2 regions of the Sporosarcina sp. Y1009 genome follow, and region 2 is predicted to be linked to the other one. Evidence: predicted binding sites of a transcription regulator. Region 2 holds the regulator's gene; the other holds the start of a gene.
The links. Region 2 encodes NrdR, which represses ribonucleotide reductase genes. Its sites were predicted from a motif close to AACACNATATATNGTGTT; they were not measured.

Region 1 (6,639 bases), on a different contig from region 2:
GTTACCATCCACCGACAATCTATTTCCCACTTAATGTTGAAGAGGGCATGATGATTGAGCCAACAGAAACAGAATCGAAAGAAACGCTTGATTCATTTATCGATGCAATGATTCAAATTGCAAAAGAAGTCGAAGATAATCCGGAAATCGTTCAGACAGCACCACATACAACTGTTATTAAACGTCTTGACGAAACACGAGCAGCACGTCAGCCTGTATTGCGTTATACGAAAGAATAAGCAACTTAAATATGAATATGGAAAAACACAGTATTAAAACTGTGTTTTTTTCCGTTTCACGGGCGAAAAATTCAATAAATCTTAGCATTTTACGATTAACATTTTTAAGTTTTTATGTTACACTTACTTTTAGTACCTGGTGCTAAAAGCGGATAGGATTACCAATTGGAGGATATGAATATTATGGAAGACTTACTTAAAATTAAAGGGAAAAATATTGTTGTCATGGGCGTGGCGAATCAGAGAAGTCTCGCATGGGGTGTGGCAAAGTCACTTGCTAAAGCAGGTGCTAACTTAATCTTTACCTATCGTAAAGAGCGCTCACTGGACAGAATCACTAAATTGTTAAATGAAAATGATATTGAAGCTACACTCATCGTCCAATGTGATGTAAATGAAGATGAAAGTATCAAAACGGCTTTTAAAACTATAGGTGAAAAAGTTGGTTCAATTTACGGAGTTGTCCATTCATTGGCTTTTGCGCATGCTGAAGATCTTCGAACAGATTTTATTAATACATCTAGAGATGGTTTTGCTTTCGCTCAAGATACAAGTGCATTTTCACTTATCGCTGTAGCTAAAGAAGCAAGCCCTTATATGACGGAGGGTGGATCAATCGTTACAATGAGCTACTTAGGCGCTGAACGAGTGCTCGAAGGGTATAATGTAATGGGTATTGCAAAAGCCTCTCTAGAAGCATCTGTTAAATATTTAGCATCTAGTTTGGGGAAAGATAATATTCGCGTTAACGCTATTTCAGCTGGTGCAGTTCGTACACTTTCTGCAAAAGGCGTACCTTCTTTTAATACAATTTTATCAAAAATTGAAGAAACTGCACCTCTAAAAAGGAATATAACTCAAGAAGAAGTTGGCAATATGACCCTTGCTGTTTTAAGCGATCTTTCAAGCGGAGTAACTGGAGAAATCATTTATGTAGATGGCGGCTATAATATTATGGGGTAAGCTCCCTGTAAATTAAAAAGGTTGAGCAAGCAGATGTAAGACGATCTGCGAGCTCAACCTTTTTTGATTATTTACTTTTAATTTTACCTGACCATTGACGGAATCCGCCCTGAAGATGATATAATTTTGTATAGCCTTTTTTCTTTAAAAGCAATGCAGCACGGGCACTTTTTCCGCCGTTCTGATCATAGAAATATGCCGGTAAATCTGGACGAATTTCTTTATGGCGTTGCCTTAATTGTGAGTATGGAATATTTCTAGCGCCTAAGATATGACCTGCGTCAAAATCTTTTTGCTCACGGACATCAATTAATTGTGCCTTCCGGTAGCCTTTTATAAATTCTTCTTGTGTTAAATTCGTTACCGCTTTTCGTAGGCGTAACATTGTCACAACCATATAAGCTATGATAATGACTAGGATTCCTAGAACAATATAAAGTGTATCCACAACAACTTTCCCCTTTCTCTATCCTATTCTATTATAAGAGGAAGGAGTTAATAAATCCATTGGTATTAAGGATTTATCAAGCATATTTTCCAGGCATCTAACATATCGACATTTTCTTCATAAGATGCCCGAGCGTCTTGAGAGAATTTCCTTACCTAAATATCGAATTGGAAAAGCCTTATGCACAATTATTATATTACTTGCACCAATCTCGGTGCTTTTTATTTCGCTTTACACAAGAACGTTCATTCGCTATCATTAAACTGAATGAGAACGAGTGTACCTAAAGATGAAAGGGGGATTATGATGAGAGCAGTACCGAAACCACCGAAATCGAATGATGGAATGGAACGTCCTATACTAACGGAATTTGATTATGAGGAAATTGGAGAGAAAATTGCGGAAGCTTTAGAGTTTCAAACAGAAGTAACGATAACAATATATTTTGATAAAAAGTTGGAAAGCGTAACAGGAATTATTACAAGTGCTGATTCCCAAATTAGTCAACTTACACTAGAGAGTAATCCTCTCAATAGCGTGAAAATTAATATAATGTCAATTGTGCGTATTGAATAATGCTGGAATAGAAGGGGCTTACCCTTCTATTTTATTTTTTGGTGTGGTCTAGTTAATATTTCACATATTAAATATCATGGAAGAAAAAGTGTACGAAGCTACTTAATAATTGATTGTGCGCTGTTTAATGTATATTCATTAATAGGATTCATAAACATTTCTCTTAATCTCTTCTAAAAGTTCAACAGGGATGCTAAAATGAAGGTCGGCACTTAGGAGGGAAATGTATTGGCAACGAAAATTTGGCATTATATAAATTCTGGTAAATGCACTGCTTCTTATAATATGGCGCTCGATGAAGCACTGTTGGAATGGCATAGTAAAGGAGAAATTGGTCCAGTACTGCGTTTTTATGAATGGTCTCCTGCAACATTGTCGATTGGCTATTTTCAAAGTGTTTCAAAAGAAATTGATATGGAACAGGTAGAACACCATAATCTAGGATTTGTAAGGCGGCCAACAGGTGGGCGCGGTGTACTTCACGAAGATGAACTTACATATAGCGTTATTGTGACAGAAGACTATCCAAATATGCCTGAAACCGTGACGGAAGCTTATCGTGTAATTTCAGGTGGATTACTTGAAGGGTTTCGAAATTTAGGGCTTGACGCTTATTTTTCAATTCCGGAAAGTAAAGCAGAAATAGAAGGATTGAAAAATCCCAAAAGTGCTGTTTGTTTTGATACACCAAGTTGGTATGAACTCGTCGTGGAAGGTAAAAAAGTTGCCGGAAGCGCTCAAACCCGACAAAAAGGTGTTATTTTACAGCATGGTGCCATTCTCTTAAGCCTAGATGCAGAAAAACTAGTGTCATTGTTTAAATTTAAGTCGGATGAACAACGAAAAAGAATGAAAGTCGGTATCCGCGAAAAAGCCGTGGCGATAGATCAGCTAGCAGGACGAAAAGTGTCGCCGAGTGAAAGTATCGAAGCTTTTTCAAAAGGCTTTGAAAAGGCGTTAAATATGAAGCTTGAACCTTATGTATTATCTGAGGAACAACTTTTTTATGTAAAGGAAATAGAACGGAAAAAGTATGGGAATAACGAATGGACTTTTAAAAAGTAAGACTAGAACTTTAGATGTGTTTTAGGTGTTTTAAATTTCAGAAGAGCGACATGACTGGATTTGTTAAATATCGAGGAAACGATATTATTTGTATCGTGTAACTATATGTAGTATATTATTAATTAAGTTAGATACCATATATGGTATCTAGACAACAACTATAAAGGAGGGTGCCTCAATGGTTATTGCTTCAAAGCACCAGGAACCAGTTCTGGATAAGCAACAATTAAACAAAGATATTGCAGAATTTTCACAAGTGCATCCAATAACAGAAGACATGCACATCGAACATAAAGGTGTGTCAAGACTTGTAATGCTTGACCGATATTCATTTAAAGATACTGAAAAGAAAACGTTGGAAATTGGCGATTTCGTTGTGTTAACAGTAAAGGAAGATCCAAAGTTCCCAGCACGTGGACTAGGATATATTACTGCCCTTGATAAAAAAAATGGACAAGCTGATATATGGATTGAACAGGATTATCGTTCAGCGATTGACAATCCAGAAGAACAAAAAGCCGGTATTATCACAAGACCAATTGAAGTCCTTGAAAAGCCACTTGAAGTATTCTATGAACAAATTGCCAAACGTAATGCGACTGGCCTAGCATCAGTGGAATTAACGGAAGAAAGACGTAAGGAATCGTTTGAAGGCTTTTACAAACAACTTTCGTCATTAAACTTTATACCAGCAGGACGCGTTCTATACGGAGCAGGATCAGGAACGGATGTAACGTATTTTAATTGTTACGTCATGCCTTTTGTAGCCGATTCACGCGAGGGTATCTCAGATCACCGTAAACAAGTTATGGAGATTATGAGCCGCGGGGGCGGTGTTGGAACGAACGGTTCAACGTTACGACCGCGCAACACGCTTGCAAGAGGTGTGAACGGTAAATCATCAGGTTCCGTCTCATGGCTCGATGATATAGCCAAATTGACACATCTTGTCGAACAAGGTGGATCCAGACGCGGCGCACAAATGATCATGCTGGCGGACTGGCATCCTGATATTCTTGAGTTTATCATTTCCAAAATGCAGAATCCAAGAATTCTCCGTTATCTTCTAGAACATACAGAAGAAGAACTGATTAAAAAACTAGCAAATGAAAAATTGAAATTCAAACCATTAACAACTCAGGAAGATGCGATGTACCAAAGTATTCTAAACTATCGTAACATCCCTGGATTAGGCGGCTTTAGCGAAGAGATTATGAAAGACGCTGAAACGAAATTACGTGACGGTGGAACGTATTCCGTACATAACCCAGAATTCCTTACAGGCGCAAACATTTCAGTTACACTGACAGATGATTTTATGAAAGCCGTCGAGGAAGACGCGGATTATGACCTAAGATTCCCAGCAGTCGAAAAATATTCTCCGGAAGAAATGAAATTCTATAACGAAAAATGGCATGAAATCGGGGATGTTCGTGAATGGGAACGACAAGGATTCGGAGTTCGAGTTTATAAAACGATCAAAGCACGCGCGCTATGGGATCTTATCAATATTTGTGCAACGTATTCTGCTGAACCAGGCATATTCTTTATCGATAATGCTAACAGCGAAACGAATGCAAAAGCATACGGCCAGCAAGTCGTAGCAACAAACCCATGTGGAGAACAACCATTAGCACCATATTCTGTGTGCAACTTAGCTGCAGTGAACCTTGCTGAAGTAGCTGATAAAGAAACAAAAACAGTAAACTATGAAAAACTGAGAGAAATCGTTCAGGTCGGTGTGCGTATGCAAGATAACGTTATTGACGCGACACCATATTTCCTTGAAGAAAATGAGAAACAAGCACTTGGTGAACGCCGTGTAGGTCTTGGTGTCATGGGGCTTGCAGATCTATTAATCTACACTGAGAAAGAATACGGCTCAGAAGAGGGTAATGAACTCGTAGATAAAGTGTTTGAAGCGATTGCAACTACTGCATATCGTGAATCTGTTGAGCTAGCTAAAGAGAAGGGAAGTTTCCCATTCCTTATCGGCAAAACAGATGAAGAAACAAAAGCACTCCGTAATGCATTTATTAACACTGGTTTCATGAAAAAAATGCCTGATGATATTCGTGAATCAATTCTTGAACACGGAATCAGAAACTCTCATTTATTGACTGTTGCGCCAACGGGATCCACTGGAACAATGGTTGGAGTTTCAACAGGATTAGAACCATATTTCTCCTTTACGTATTACCGTAGCGGGCGCCTTGGTAAATTTATCGAAGTGAAAGCTGAAATTGTAGAGGAATATTTAACACGCAACCCTGGTGCTGATCCAGATAACTTACCTGAATGGTTTATTTCCTCGATGAGTCTTGCACCGGAAGCGCATGCGGATGTGCAGTGTATTATTCAACGTTGGATTGATAGCTCCATTTCTAAAACAGTTAACGCACCGAGAGGTTACACAGTTGAACAAGTAGAAAGCGTCTATGAGCGTTTATATAAAGGCGGAGCAAAGGGTGGTACTGTTTATGTAGACGGTAGCCGTGATTCGCAAGTCTTAACATTAAAAGCTGAAGAAAACGAAATCGATTCTGATTATATTGAAGAAGTCATCGAAAAGCGGCCAATTATGCTAGTCGACACGATTCAAGATCTTCGTTCTACAAACGTTACGATTGGTTCTGAAATTGGAAACACTTGCCCAGTTTGTCGCCAAGGGTCTGTCCAAGAAATGGGCGGCTGTAACACGTGTACAAACTGTAACGCACAATTAAAATGTGGTCTATAATTTGAAAAAGAAAAACTGGCATCTCTTCTCATCACGAGAAAAGATGCCAGTTTTTTTATGTTTGACTTATTGTACGGGTAGTGGAGAAGAAACTGTTGTCGATTCTTCTTTTGGTTCGACTTCTAACGCTGCTACACCGAATTCTTCCACTTCGAGTAGCTTTTCGAATGATAGAATAGCGACCTCGACTTGGTCATCAGTAGGTTCTTTCGTTGTTAATAGCTGAAGCCATAATCCGGGATAACCTAGATACTTCAGTACCGGTATATTACGAACAGCATTTGTCAGCTGAAGCACTTCAAATGAAACGCCTAAAACTACTGGTATTAATAGAGCCCGATTCACTAGGCGCAACCAAAGTGGATCAGCGGGTACGAGGAAGTAAATAAACATCCCTACAATTACAGTGAATAGCATAAAACTACTTCCGCAACGATAATGAAGTCTAGATTGGGCTTGTATATTTTCAACAGTAAGCGGTAAATTGCGTTCATATGCGTTAATTACCTTATGCTCTGCCCCGTGAAATTGAAAGACCCTTCGGATAAACGGCGTCATAGATATTAACGATAAGTACCCGAGTAGTAAAGTGAGTTTGAAAAAGCTTT
Region 2 (12,470 bases):
AATAATAGTAAAAGTAAACCCTCCCGTGAAAAATACGGGAGGGCTTTGTTATTCGCTAATTCTAAAAGCAACTTTTCCAAAGTTTTTACCTTTCTCCAGATAATCAAATGCCTCATTCGCGTTATCAAGTGTGAATGTTTGATCCACAACTGGTCGTGTTTCATACTTTTCAATATGAGCAATCATTTCACGTAACTCTTCCCTGCTCCCCATAGTAGATCCGAGTAGTTGATATTGGCCATAGAAAAAGCTTCTTAAATCGAGCTCAACAGTATCCTCCGTCGTTGCGCCGAAAATGACGATACGCCCACCTTTTTTCAAAACTTCTAGTGAACGATTAAATGTCGCTCGCCCAACACTGTCGATGACTAAGTCTATCGTTTCATCTTTTAATTCCTTGTTCCAATCACTATTTGTATCAAGTGCAATGTCTGCACCTAATGCGAGTGATTGTTGACGCTTATTCTCACTACGAGAGGTCACAATAACACGTGCCCCAATATTTTTAGCAAATGAGATTAAGTAAGTTGCCACACCGCTACCAGCGCCTGGGATAAAAACGGTGTCGCCTTCTTTTAAATTCCCTTTTGTAAATAATGCACGGTATCCAGTAAGCGCAGACAAGGCAAGTACACCAGCCTCTTCCCAAGTTAGATGTTTCGGTTTTAATTCAACTTGCTCAGATGAAATGACAATCTTTTCAGCGAATGTACCGTGATCTGGCATACCTAAAATATCAAATCCTTTTGGTGCAGTATCACTATTCATCTCCCAGCCTAGTGCTGGGTTAATAATCACTTCATCGCCAATTGAAACACTCGTTACCCCTTCGCCTATCGCATCGACAATTCCTGCGCCATCAGATCCTAATACAAGCGTATCTGCCTCGTCTCCTCGCCGATTAGGTATGTATAAATCCCGTCGATTTAAACCAGCTGTGCGAAGCTTAACGACCACTTCCCCTAAACCCGCAACTGGCTCTTCTACTTCTTTAATGCTCAATTCCCCGAACGCATGAACAAATGCTTTCATTTCCATCATCCCCTTTAATGTATTTGAAAACTAAACAAAAATTGTTCAAGACCCCTTTAGGCATCTTTGCTCAATGTTACTACAACTACTTCCGATTTGTTAAAGATTCGAACTGGAAAAAGACTATTCCCGATTCCCCGACTAATGACTAGTTGACTTCCTTCTTTTTCATGAATTCCTGAAGTCAACTTGGGAAACACGCCTTGTCCTGGTGAAACTAAACCTCCGAATCCTGGAATGCGAATTTGCCCCCCGTGCGCATGTCCACTGAACGTTACATCAATATTACTTTGTACATATATATCAAAGTGTTCAGGACGATGTGATAATAATATTTTAAACATATCATCGGAAACATCAGAAAATGCATTGACTATTGAATTCTCAATTGCAGTGTTTTCAGCTTCAGTACTGCTCAGCGGATCTTCAATTCCACCAAGTGCAATCATCTCTCCCGCAGCGGACGTTAAAACCTGATTCTCATCAGAAAGTACATGAACACCACGTTCTTGAAGTTCAGTTTTAATTCGATTAACATCATTTATTGAAATTTCATGATTTCCAGTTACATAGTATATAGGTGCTACATCTTTAATCGCATCAATCAGTAGTAAACTCTGCTCTAAATCATACCTATTTCTATCAATGAAATCCCCAGTTATATAAATTGCATCTGGCGCAGCATTCACGACTTCACTCACAAGATCTAGATGATTTTCGCCGAACATTGCGTCGTGCAAATCCGACAACTGAACAATCTTATACCCATCAAAACTAGCGGGTAATTTGTTAGAACTGAGTGTATAATTTGTTGTTTTAACCGTGGTATTCCCGTCATAGATGATAAAACCTATAACGCCAATAAAAATAATAAAAAACAGTAATTTCCGCATGTGGTATCCTTTCCTTATTCGCTTAAGATTAATAGCCTACTTTTTGGCGTGTATAGTTCTCATCGTTTTTCAAGACATAAGCTTCTATAATTGCTTCGTGTGTAAAGCCAAGTTTTTTCGCAATCGCACCGTAATGAATCCATACATTGCTGTAGGTTTCCATCGTTGGGTTGTTTAAAAAATGTGTAATGGATGCAGTTGTTTTCAAAAACAATTCAGTTAGCTCACCCTCGACTTCACCATTTGGCCAATTTGTGATTCCCTCTAAATTCAAGTCAATTCCAATGGACAATAAAAAATGGATGGAGTCGACATACTCTTCTAGGATTACCTCTATTTCAGAGGGTCCTTTAGAACTCCAAAATTTAAAGCTTCTCGTCTCGTTTGCTAATTCTGCGAGTTCAACGAGCAGCGCAAGCCCTTTTTCTTGAAAATAGTCTTGTTCAGCATCTCGATTTTTTTGTATAAATATATCTAATTCACGTTGCATATTAAATAATTTTGTAAGTTCCATGATAAACCTCCGATTATTTTCGATTAAAGTGAAACCTTCCGTAATTTCATCCGTATAAGAGAGTATATTATTTTTAAGGGGGATCTTATATGGGACTCTTGATCCGCTTTGTGATCATTGCATTCATCATTTATTTATTTTATCGGGGAATTCGTTATCTATTCGATCCGAAACGTAAACTTGATGATGCATATGAGGTGGAACGTTATTATTTCTATGATGATGTAAAAAATGTTCGTAAAAACTTCTTTATAACGTATAAAGGCGCCATGTTTGAAGGCGAAAAGTATTTAGGTACAACTGAAAACGCTTTTGAAGTCGTTTCCATTTTTGTTTGGGTGAAAGATGAAGCAAAACTTCAAGGATTCACTAAAGATGATTTTCAATTTCTTCAATCAGAAATATTGTCGAATTATCCGACAGCAAAAATTAGTTGGAAAAATCCAATCGAAAAACTCTTGCAAAATTAATCCATATACTTACTGTCGGGAATAGAATTGTCTATTTCCTGACAGTTTTTTTATGCAATAGACTGCGTGGGTAATGTTACACCGAATAAATATAGTATCACGACACCATAAACAATAGCTAACATTAAAAAACCAATTCGAAATGATGTATGTCTTGTTTTATGACGGAATACTTGCATACCCAAATAGGAACCGATTCCTCCCCCAAGAATCGCTAAAAACCATAAGTTTTTCTCAGGTATTCGCTGTCCTTTTCGCTTTGCTTGACGTTTATCATAGCCCATTGCTATAAAAGCCCAAATCGACATAATGGCCATCCAAATAAGAATCACTGTTTGCAATCGATTTCCCCCTTTTTACTAGTTTACACTTTTATTCATTTGATAGAAAACTAAATCGATATAATAACAGTTTTAAAAGAAAAACCGCCTCCACTTGAATTTCTTCAAGCGAAAAGGCGGTTTAGTTTTCGTTAATTATTTAGCAACTGCTTTTTTTGCTGCATCTGCAAGTTGTGTGAACGCTGTTGCGTCAGACACCGCTAGTTCAGCAAGCATTTTACGGTTGATATCAATGCCAGCTACTTTTAAGCCGTGCATCATATTGCTGTATGAAAGACCATTCATACGAGCTGCCGCATTGATACGTGTAATCCATAATTTACGGAAATCACGTTTTCTTTGACGACGGTCTCTGTATGCATAATTAAATGATCTCATTACTTGTTCGTTTGCTGTTTTATATAGTCTATGTTTAGAACCATAATACCCTTTTGCTAATTTAATAATGCGTTTATGGCGCTTACGTCTGACTACTCCGCCTTTAACTCGTGGCATAGTAAAAACCTCCTGCTTTTCTGTTCGAATTTAGTATTTTTATTATTTTACGTACGTGATCATTTCGCGAATGCGTTTGTAGTCACCTGAAGAAACTAGTGATGCTTTACGCAAATGACGTTTTGCTTTTGTCGTTTTGTTTGCAAAAAGGTGACTTGTGTATGCACGGCCACGTTTTAGTTTTCCAGTACCTGTTTTCTTGAAACGTTTTGCTGATCCCCTATGTGTTTTCATCTTAGCCATAAATGGTTCCTCCTAAATCTTTCGTTGTCACTTATTTCTCGACAGTTGGCGCAAGTATTAAGAACATGCTACGGCCTTCCATCTTAGGTCTTTGTTCAACTGTAGCCAGTTCTTTACATTCTTCAGCAAATCGGTCTAGTACTCGTTGTCCGATTTCCTTATGTGTAATCGCACGTCCTCTGAAACGAATCGATGCTTTTACTTTGTCGCCGTTTTCAAGGAACTTAATCGCGTTGCGAAGTTTTGTTTGAAAGTCATGCTCATCAATTGTTGGGCTCAAACGAACTTCTTTCAACAAGATAATCTTCTGATTCCGACGAACTTCACGTTCTCTTTTTTGTTGCTCAAACTTAAATTTTCCGTGGTCCATAATTCTAGCAACTGGTGGTTTTGCTTTCGGTGCAACAAGAACTAAGTCTAAGTTAACACTCGTTGCAATTTCCAGTGCTTCGTTGCGTGTTTTGATTCCAAGCTGTTCGCCGTTATGATCAATCAGACGAACCTCGCGGGCACGTATGCCCTGGTTTACGTTCATGTCTTTGCTAATAGTAATCCACCTCCGGGTAAACTTATCTCAAGAATAAATAGTTTGGATATAACGACCCTATTAGTCGTACCCACCATATATTTTAAAAATAAAAAGCGAGTAGACAAATTGGATTTGTCTACCCGCATATGTGTACGCACATCAACATGTACGATACTTCATAAATGTGCTGACCTGCTAACAACGTTTTCGCGTCCATCAGGTGAGAAGCGGGTAGCCTCTTCTTATACCACAAACTATATTCAATAAATTACTTACCTTAGTTATCATACCATCCAGGCTGATACATGTCAACCATTAATTCTATCTGCAAATTTTTCGAACGAAACGCTACTAAGCTTACTTTTTATTTACGTCCTCGGATATACTCTGGATAAAGTCTTCAAACTTCATACTTTCAGATTGTTTCTCTCCGTATTTACGTACGTTCACTTCACCAGATTCAACTTCTTTATCACCTAAGACAAGCATGTATGGAACTTTTTGCATTTGCGCTTCACGAATTTTATAACCGATTTTCTCTTCTCTCTCATCTAATGACACTCTATATCCTGCTTCGACAAGTTTTTCACGTACATCATTTGCATAATCAAAATGTGCACTTGGAGAAACTGGGATCACTTGAACTTGAATCGGTGCTAACCAAGTTGGGAATGCACCTTTGTATTCTTCTATTAAATAGGCAACAAAACGTTCCATTGTTCCAACGACTCCGCGGTGAATGACAACCGGACGATGTTGCTTTCCGTCTTCGCCGATATAAGTTAAGTCAAATCGCTCCGGTAATAGGAAGTCTAATTGAACAGTTGAAAGTGTTTCTTCCATTCCAATTGCAGTTTTTACTTGAACGTCCAGTTTCGGACCATAAAATGCAGCTTCACCTTCAACTTCAATATAGTCAACATTCAGTTCATCCATCGCTTCTTTTAACATTTCCTGCGCGCGTTCCCACATCGCATCGTCATCAAAATACTTTTCAGTATCTTCTGGGTCTCTGTAAGATACGCGGAATGAATAATCAGTAATATTAAAGTCTTTATAAACATCAATAATTAGCTGAACAACTTTTTTAAACTCATCCTGAATCTGGTCTGGACGAACGAAGAGATGCGCATCATTCAAAGTCATACCGCGCACACGTTGTAATCCTGAAAGTGCGCCTGACATTTCGTAACGGTGCATTGTCCCAAGCTCTGCTATACGAAGCGGCAGGTTACGATATGAATGAATGCCATTTTTATAAATCATCATATGATGCGGGCAGTTCATTGGACGAAGGACGAGATCTTCATTGTCCATACTCATGACCGGGAACATATCATCTTGGTAATGATCCCAGTGTCCGCTTGTTTTATACAGTTCAGAACTTCCCAAAACTGGTGTATAAACATGATCATAACCAAGTTTTTCTTCTTTATCGACAATATAGCGTTCGATAATACGGCGGACAGTTGCGCCTTTTGGCAACCACATTGGAAGTCCTTGACCAACTTTTTGAGAGTTCATGAATAAGTTAAGTTCTTTACCTATTTTCCGATGATCTCGTTCTTTCGCCTCTTCAAGCATTTTCAAATGAGCTTTCAGTGCATCTTTTTTGAAAAAAGCAGTTCCGTATATACGTTGCAACATTTTATTATTGGAATCTCCACGCCAATATGCGCCTGCAATGCTGAGTAATTTAAATTCTTTTAGCTTAGCTGTTGACGGGACATGTACACCGCGACATAAGTCTACGAAGTCGCCTTGTTCATATATCGATACTTGTTCATCTTCTGGGATTGCTTGAATCAGTTCTAATTTATATTCATCGCCAATTTCTGTGAAAAGCTCAATCGCTTCTGCTCGAGAAACATCACGACGCACTATGTCAATATTTTCATTCACGATTTGCTTCATTTCTTTTTCAATTTCAGGTAGATCATCTGCAGTGATTGGAACGGATGAGTCAATATCATAATAGAATCCATTCTCTATGACTGGACCAACGCCGAATTTTGCATCTTTAAAAAGACGTTTTACTGCTTGTGCAAGCACATGAGCAGAGCTATGGCGTAAAATCTCTAGTCCTTCAGGTGAATCTGGTGTAATAATCGCAATTTCTCCGTCAGTTGAAATCGGTGTTTTAAAATCAATCAATTGTCCGTCTAGCTTTCCCGCAAGTGCATTTCTACGAAGTCCTGGGCTAATAGATGCCGCGACTTCTTCTGTAGTCGTTCCTTTTGGAAATTCCTTTACTGCACCATCTGGAAATTTCAATTTAATTTCATTCGACATTTTCAAACACTCCTTTTATAATTAAAAAACAAAAAAAGCCCCATCCCTGGAAAGGGACGAAGCTATCGCTCGTGGTTCCACCCTTCTTCACTTAATAACAGGAATAATAGATTCAAGTTATTAAAGAAGCTCTGCTTCGGCTAACGGGCCGGATCCGTCATCGGTTACGAAAACTAAGTTCACCGATGCTGCTCCAAGGTGGTAAATTGTACGTCATTCCTTCAGGGCTTCCAGCCAAGTGCGGAAAGATACAATTCAATCTTTCCCTTAATGTCCCCGTTCTCTGGCGGCTAACAAAACAATTATTATCCTTATCCATGCATTTAATTACTTATTAGAGATGAGTATACGCCGTATCAAAATGAATTGCAAGTAAATTTCACAAAATCTAGTTTACACCAAATTCTAGGACAGTTGAAACTTCATTGATATGAAAAACTTTAACTGAATAGGTTCCTTTTTCCTCGGGTAAAAAGGAAGAATATGCATTGAGTGTGTTGCCTGCTTGTAAGTTGAATTTACGGTTTTCATCTTGGCATGGACCAAATGTTTCGGGTAGTTTGACTGATTTATCATTTGCCCTAACTGTAAACTGAATATCCAATTGGCAGCTATTTTCAAGCAAACGTATAAAGTTATCACCCGTATTTGAAAGCGCACTAGATAAGTAAATTGGTTCTCCAACTTTAAATTCACCTTCAGCAACTACATTTAGGGATAGTGAGCCTAAATTTGAGGAGGCATCCTTCACATCTAATGCTGGGTTTCCTACTGTTATAGCTTTCTTTAAAAGTGGCATATTCGCAAAGTAAGCAGAAACAATATATTTCCCCTCATTTTCAGCGATAAATTCTGCTGTTGTATCTAAACTTTCACCAACTAATACCTCAGTATCTTCAGTAGGATCCTCACAATCAGGTGGTGTTTGGTTCTCTTTGTAATCTTCAAATGGCGTTAGAACTAATGTGACGTCTTTTGTACATTTACTACCACTCTTTAAGGTGACTGGTCCGTTATATGTATTTTTTAGTGACGCACTCACCTCAAAAGGTATGCCAGCCTCCACTTTATCATCCATATCCACGCTTAAAGTAAAAGGTTCAAATGTAAATGTATCTACAAGAATTTCAGTGTTATCTGCTTGATTTCCCTCTTCAATTTCTTCGGTTTTAGCTTCTTCTGCATGTTCAGTGTCAGGTGTCGTTTTTTCAGAATCTGCGGTATCTTGATTGTTAAAAAGAAATGTACCTAACATAATTAGAATGACCAAACTTAGTAAAATCGCTAGTATCTTCTTCAAAAAAATCCCCCATTACTCTTTCAAATCATATGTGTATTCATTATTTTCGTCGGTTTTCTCCACTTAGCTTAATATCTGTAGATACCATTCGAATTCTTTCCATAATACGGGCTGCTTTCACAACATCTTTATCCCCACGTTGCGTATAGGTTAAATGGTTTTCTAATTCTTCATAACTTAAATTCGATGTGAAAAACGTTGGTAGTTGTTCAGCCATTCGATGTTGCAGGATTGTGCCTAGCACTTCATCACGTGTCCATGCAGACATAGCCTCTGCACCGAAATCATCTAAAACTAACACTTGTGCCCTTTTTACAAAGTCGATTTTTTCGTTTAAAGTTTGATCTTGTATTGATTGTTTAATTTCACGTAAAAATTCTGGAACGTAAACAACAATCGTCTTAACCCCACGATTGGCTAGTTCATTTGCCAATGCGCCGAGAATAAATGATTTTCCGATACCAAAAGGACCATAAATATAGAGTCCACGTTGAGGTAATTTTCCAGTTTGATCTAAGCTATTTAAAAATTCATTTGCAGCTTCTACAACCGCAATTCTACTTTCATCTGATGTAGCTTTCAAATCAATGTCGTGTAATTGTGCTTCCATCACTTCTTTAGGCATATGCATACTTTCAATCATGTTTGCTGTTTTTCGTTGATTTTCATCTGTTAATTTTGATGGGCATTTTAAATATTCAATATCAATCAGGTCACGTCTAATCACTAACTTTGGCTCAAAACCATTCATAATATTTTTACAGTTCGATAAATCAGTACATTTATCACAGCCATGTGAAGCACTTGAATATTCATAGAGTTTACCTAAACTTCTTTCAATCATCTGCTCATTGATTTCAGTTGAATTTTTCGAAAGAAACTTTTGAACACCTGGATTCTTCATTATTTCAACTTGTAAATCTTCATAGCGCGCAGCAAATTCTGGTGCATTGACTACTCGTCTTAATGCATCTCCAATCGGTTCCATTTACTTCACCTCACTTCTTCTAGCGTTTAAGTTTTCCAGTAGTTTACGTCGTCTTTCTTCTACGTCCGGATCTTGCGCTTTAGGTTGTTCTTTTTTCTTATCATCTTTTTTGAAAAACCATTCAGGAACCATTGCTTCTCGGCCAGTTCCACGTTTGTTATAAGTTGCAGGTTTTTGACCTTCATTTTTCCACTGCATATATTTGTCATGTTCTTTTCGTGAGAATTCTAACGCTTCTTTTGCGGTGCTTACTTTTTTGTTCATCCAATGCGAAGCAATTCGTTCAACATAATTATTTGTAATTTTACCGTCATTACGAATATGTACGTATTGTAAAAGTACGTTAACTACGCCTATTGGTAAAGCATGTGTATTGATGAGCCGTTCTGCTAATTGTACATCAACGGATAATGGCTCTTTGTCATTTAAATCACGCAACATATCTATTGGTGCAGTGTTCTCCATGTAATACACTAACTCTTCTTCACGCGAGCGTTTTTCTTGTTGAAGAGGTGCTGGCTGTGTTTCGACAAACACTTTTTTCAATGATGGTGCTTCTTTTGAGATGCTCATTTTATAAAAATCTGCTGCTGCACGGCGAAGTCTCGACTCTGGTAATTGCAAATCTTCATCCAATGCCATCATGATGACTTTTTGCATATCAAGCGGATTTAGGGAATAAAGGAATGCAAGTTTTGTTATTGTCTCCCTTGGCACTGAAGCTAATGCCGCTTGTGGAATCATCTGTTCGGATAGTCCGGACTTCAACAAATTAAAATCAAAATCATAGTTCACAAAAGGAACACCTTCTGATCGATTCTCCCCAATAATTTCCACTCCGGAATTTTCGTTGGCATTGGAACCGTTCGTAGCTGGTGTGTAAACATCAAGAAATGTTCGAGATACATCTGTAAAACTTCCATCAACTGGATGAGTAACCGTAAAACGAGCAAGTAAATTTCTATAGGCTTGTTCACCGATTTTACTGAATAAAAAAGTTGATAATAATGGATCATTAAAAAACTCTTTTGCCGTTAGTGGGGCATATAATTTATAAAGAAATGACCGTTCATCGCCATCTTTTTTCTTATACGTGCGTAAAAGCCCAATCGCTTCTAGCGAAATACGCGCTTCAAAAATCGGTTCCAGCGGGGTTGATAATAGATTCATAAGATAATAATGATTGTATTCCCTTTCGACTTCTTGTTCCGCATCAGCCCATAGCGTCATAAAAAGACTCATCGCATCAGAACCGATTAGCGGTTGATAAAACAGTGTCAGAAGTTGCCGGTCATAGTCCGAAATTGGGTGCGATAACTGTATTTTGTATGAATCCACAGGTTGTAATTCTTTGTAGTGCGCCACCATTTTAACCTACACCTTCCATTAATTCTCTTCTGCTTTCGTTTGAAGATTTTTTAATTCATCTATAAAAACAGTAATGTCCTGGTAATCTCGATAAACAGATGCAAATCTAACGTAAGCAACTTCATCCACATTTGCTAGTCGTTCTAAAACCATTTCTCCTAAATCACCTGAATTTATCTCAGCGATTCCAGAACTTCTCAATTCTTTTTCAATTTCATACACAATATCCTTTAAATCATCCAAAGCAACAGGTCGTTTAACACAGGCACGAATAAGTCCTCGTAAAATTTTATCGCCTACAAACTCATCACGTGAACCATCTTGTTTTACGACGATTAACGGCGCTTCATCAATTTTCTCGAACGTTGTAAAGCGAAAAGCACAAGATTCGCACTCCCTTCGCCGCCGAATAGACCTACTACTATCAGCTGGACGAGAATCGACAACTTTAGATCCATTATATTGGCATGCTGGGCATTTCATAAGATATCCTCCACTTTTCCCTTTAATAGTATATTAATTATAACAGAAAATGTAGGTAAACAGAACAAAAGCATAGGAAAGCGTTGAGTATGAATGGTTTAGGTTTTGAATTAAGATCCTAAAAACTTTTCCTACCTGATGATGTTTATAAAATCACACATTAAAAAACGCTTCGGCGCTGGTGGATGCCTCCCGCGAGAAGCCTGCGCTGATTTGTTATTAGTAGTTTGTTTTCGTTTATTGAGTAGTGGATTTTGTATAAATCTATATACTATTTCGTTTTAATATCGAATAAGATGGTGAATTTCAAGAAATGAAGTGAAAGCCAGCTGGAATAGGCGGTTTTTAAATGGCAAGGATTTTGAAAGATAAAAAAGCCTAAACCCTCCTTACCTTGAACGAGGAATTAAGCTTATGATTTTCAACAACCGTGCCTTTTAGTGGGACAGGCAAAATCCATACATTTTTATTCTCTCCTTCATTTACGTCGGTAAATAATTAGTGCAGTCTTCTAAAACTGAAAACCTATATCTTGTTTTAATAACTTTCCAAGCTTATTTTCCATGCCCATATTTTTCCTTGAATGCATCAATCCATTCCATATCGATTGGTCCATTAAGAACTTTATAATAAGAGGTATGATTAAAAGATAAGAGCCGATTCTCATAAATGGAGGCGCCTGTCGTTTTACCCTTTGAGTAAATCATGACCTGAAATCCTTTCTCTCCTGAAACATTGCTATTCCAGTCGGAGTCCTTCATCTTTTTTACTCGGTACTGGCTCAGAAACACCATCAATTCTTCGACAGGTTCTTTCTCTTCAATTCGCAAATCGGAGAAACCTAATTCCATCACCTCGAAATTTGAAGCTTGATAAGTGATTAAGTCATCCAAACCTTTTTCCCTATGATCGCCATATACATTCCATGAAAACAACAGCACGACACCGATGATTCCGATCATGTGATACTTCAACGGTATTTTTAGCACAAGCAATCTTGCGGTCAAAAACGCCGCAGGAATGACGATCAAAATTATGATTATGAAACCGAGCGAGCCTGGTATAATGCTCCCGAAAACCCACCGATTCCATAGAAAAGCAAAAACCTTAAAATATAACAAGAAAAATAGGACTCCCCAAAAGAATAACGCAAACTTGCCCTTCGTTGTATCCACTTTAATTCATCTCCCTTGAATATTTTCTTCTAAAAATTGATCTTTTTTTGTGTTAAAGAAAATACTGTTTTTTGTTTTTAATAATTTACATTTCTTTCTTAAAACTTGAAACAAAGTCCACTTACTCATTTACATCTTTAAGGGGCTGAATTATGGGTTGTTAATATTAATTTTTCAACATTCGTAATAGCTGTAAACCATCAGATAGGTAACCACCAATGGCCCCCATCCAACGAGGATAGATTACAGGAATTATTGTACCAATGAACTGAAGAAAAAATAACATTGTTGTCCACCAAAACAATGAATGCACCCCACTTTGAGGGGTAAACAGCGTCAGGATTCCA

Region 1: AC25Y1_RS06165 (vitamin B12-dependent ribonucleotide reductase) is a predicted target of NrdR. The motif match lies at 3,422-3,439, and genes of this name have one in related genera.

The regions. Positions count from the first base shown of each region.
Region 1 is NZ_JBYHFO010000004.1:46,747-53,385, reverse strand. It holds gene gcvPB (aminomethyl-transferring glycine dehydrogenase subunit GcvPB) at 1-239, shown strand, start outside; gene fabI (enoyl-ACP reductase FabI) at 423-1,202, shown strand; gene AC25Y1_RS06180 (rhodanese-like domain-containing protein) at 1,270-1,599, opposite strand; gene AC25Y1_RS06175 (YolD-like family protein) at 1,957-2,226, shown strand; gene AC25Y1_RS06170 (lipoate--protein ligase family protein) at 2,512-3,291, shown strand; gene AC25Y1_RS06165 (vitamin B12-dependent ribonucleotide reductase) at 3,470-6,031, shown strand; gene AC25Y1_RS06160 (DUF1385 domain-containing protein) at 6,098-6,639, opposite strand, start outside.
Region 2 is NZ_JBYHFO010000016.1:62,941-75,410, forward strand. It holds gene AC25Y1_RS16090 (tyrosine phenol-lyase) at 1-5, shown strand, start outside; gene AC25Y1_RS16095 (zinc-binding dehydrogenase) at 49-1,032, opposite strand; gene AC25Y1_RS16100 (metallophosphoesterase) at 1,089-1,925, opposite strand; gene AC25Y1_RS16105 (dUTP diphosphatase) at 1,954-2,439, opposite strand; gene AC25Y1_RS16110 (sigma-w pathway protein ysdB) at 2,529-2,909, shown strand; gene AC25Y1_RS16115 (DUF1294 domain-containing protein) at 2,960-3,241, opposite strand; gene rplT (50S ribosomal protein L20) at 3,386-3,745, opposite strand; gene rpmI (50S ribosomal protein L35) at 3,788-3,988, opposite strand; gene infC (translation initiation factor IF-3) at 4,020-4,523, opposite strand; gene thrS (threonine--tRNA ligase) at 4,875-6,809, opposite strand; gene AC25Y1_RS16140 (hypothetical protein) at 7,198-8,109, opposite strand; gene dnaI (primosomal protein DnaI) at 8,150-9,097, opposite strand; gene AC25Y1_RS16150 (replication initiation and membrane attachment family protein) at 9,098-10,465, opposite strand; gene nrdR (transcriptional regulator NrdR) at 10,484-10,948, opposite strand; gene AC25Y1_RS16160 (hypothetical protein) at 11,503-12,123, opposite strand; gene AC25Y1_RS16165 (hypothetical protein) at 12,290-12,470, opposite strand, start outside.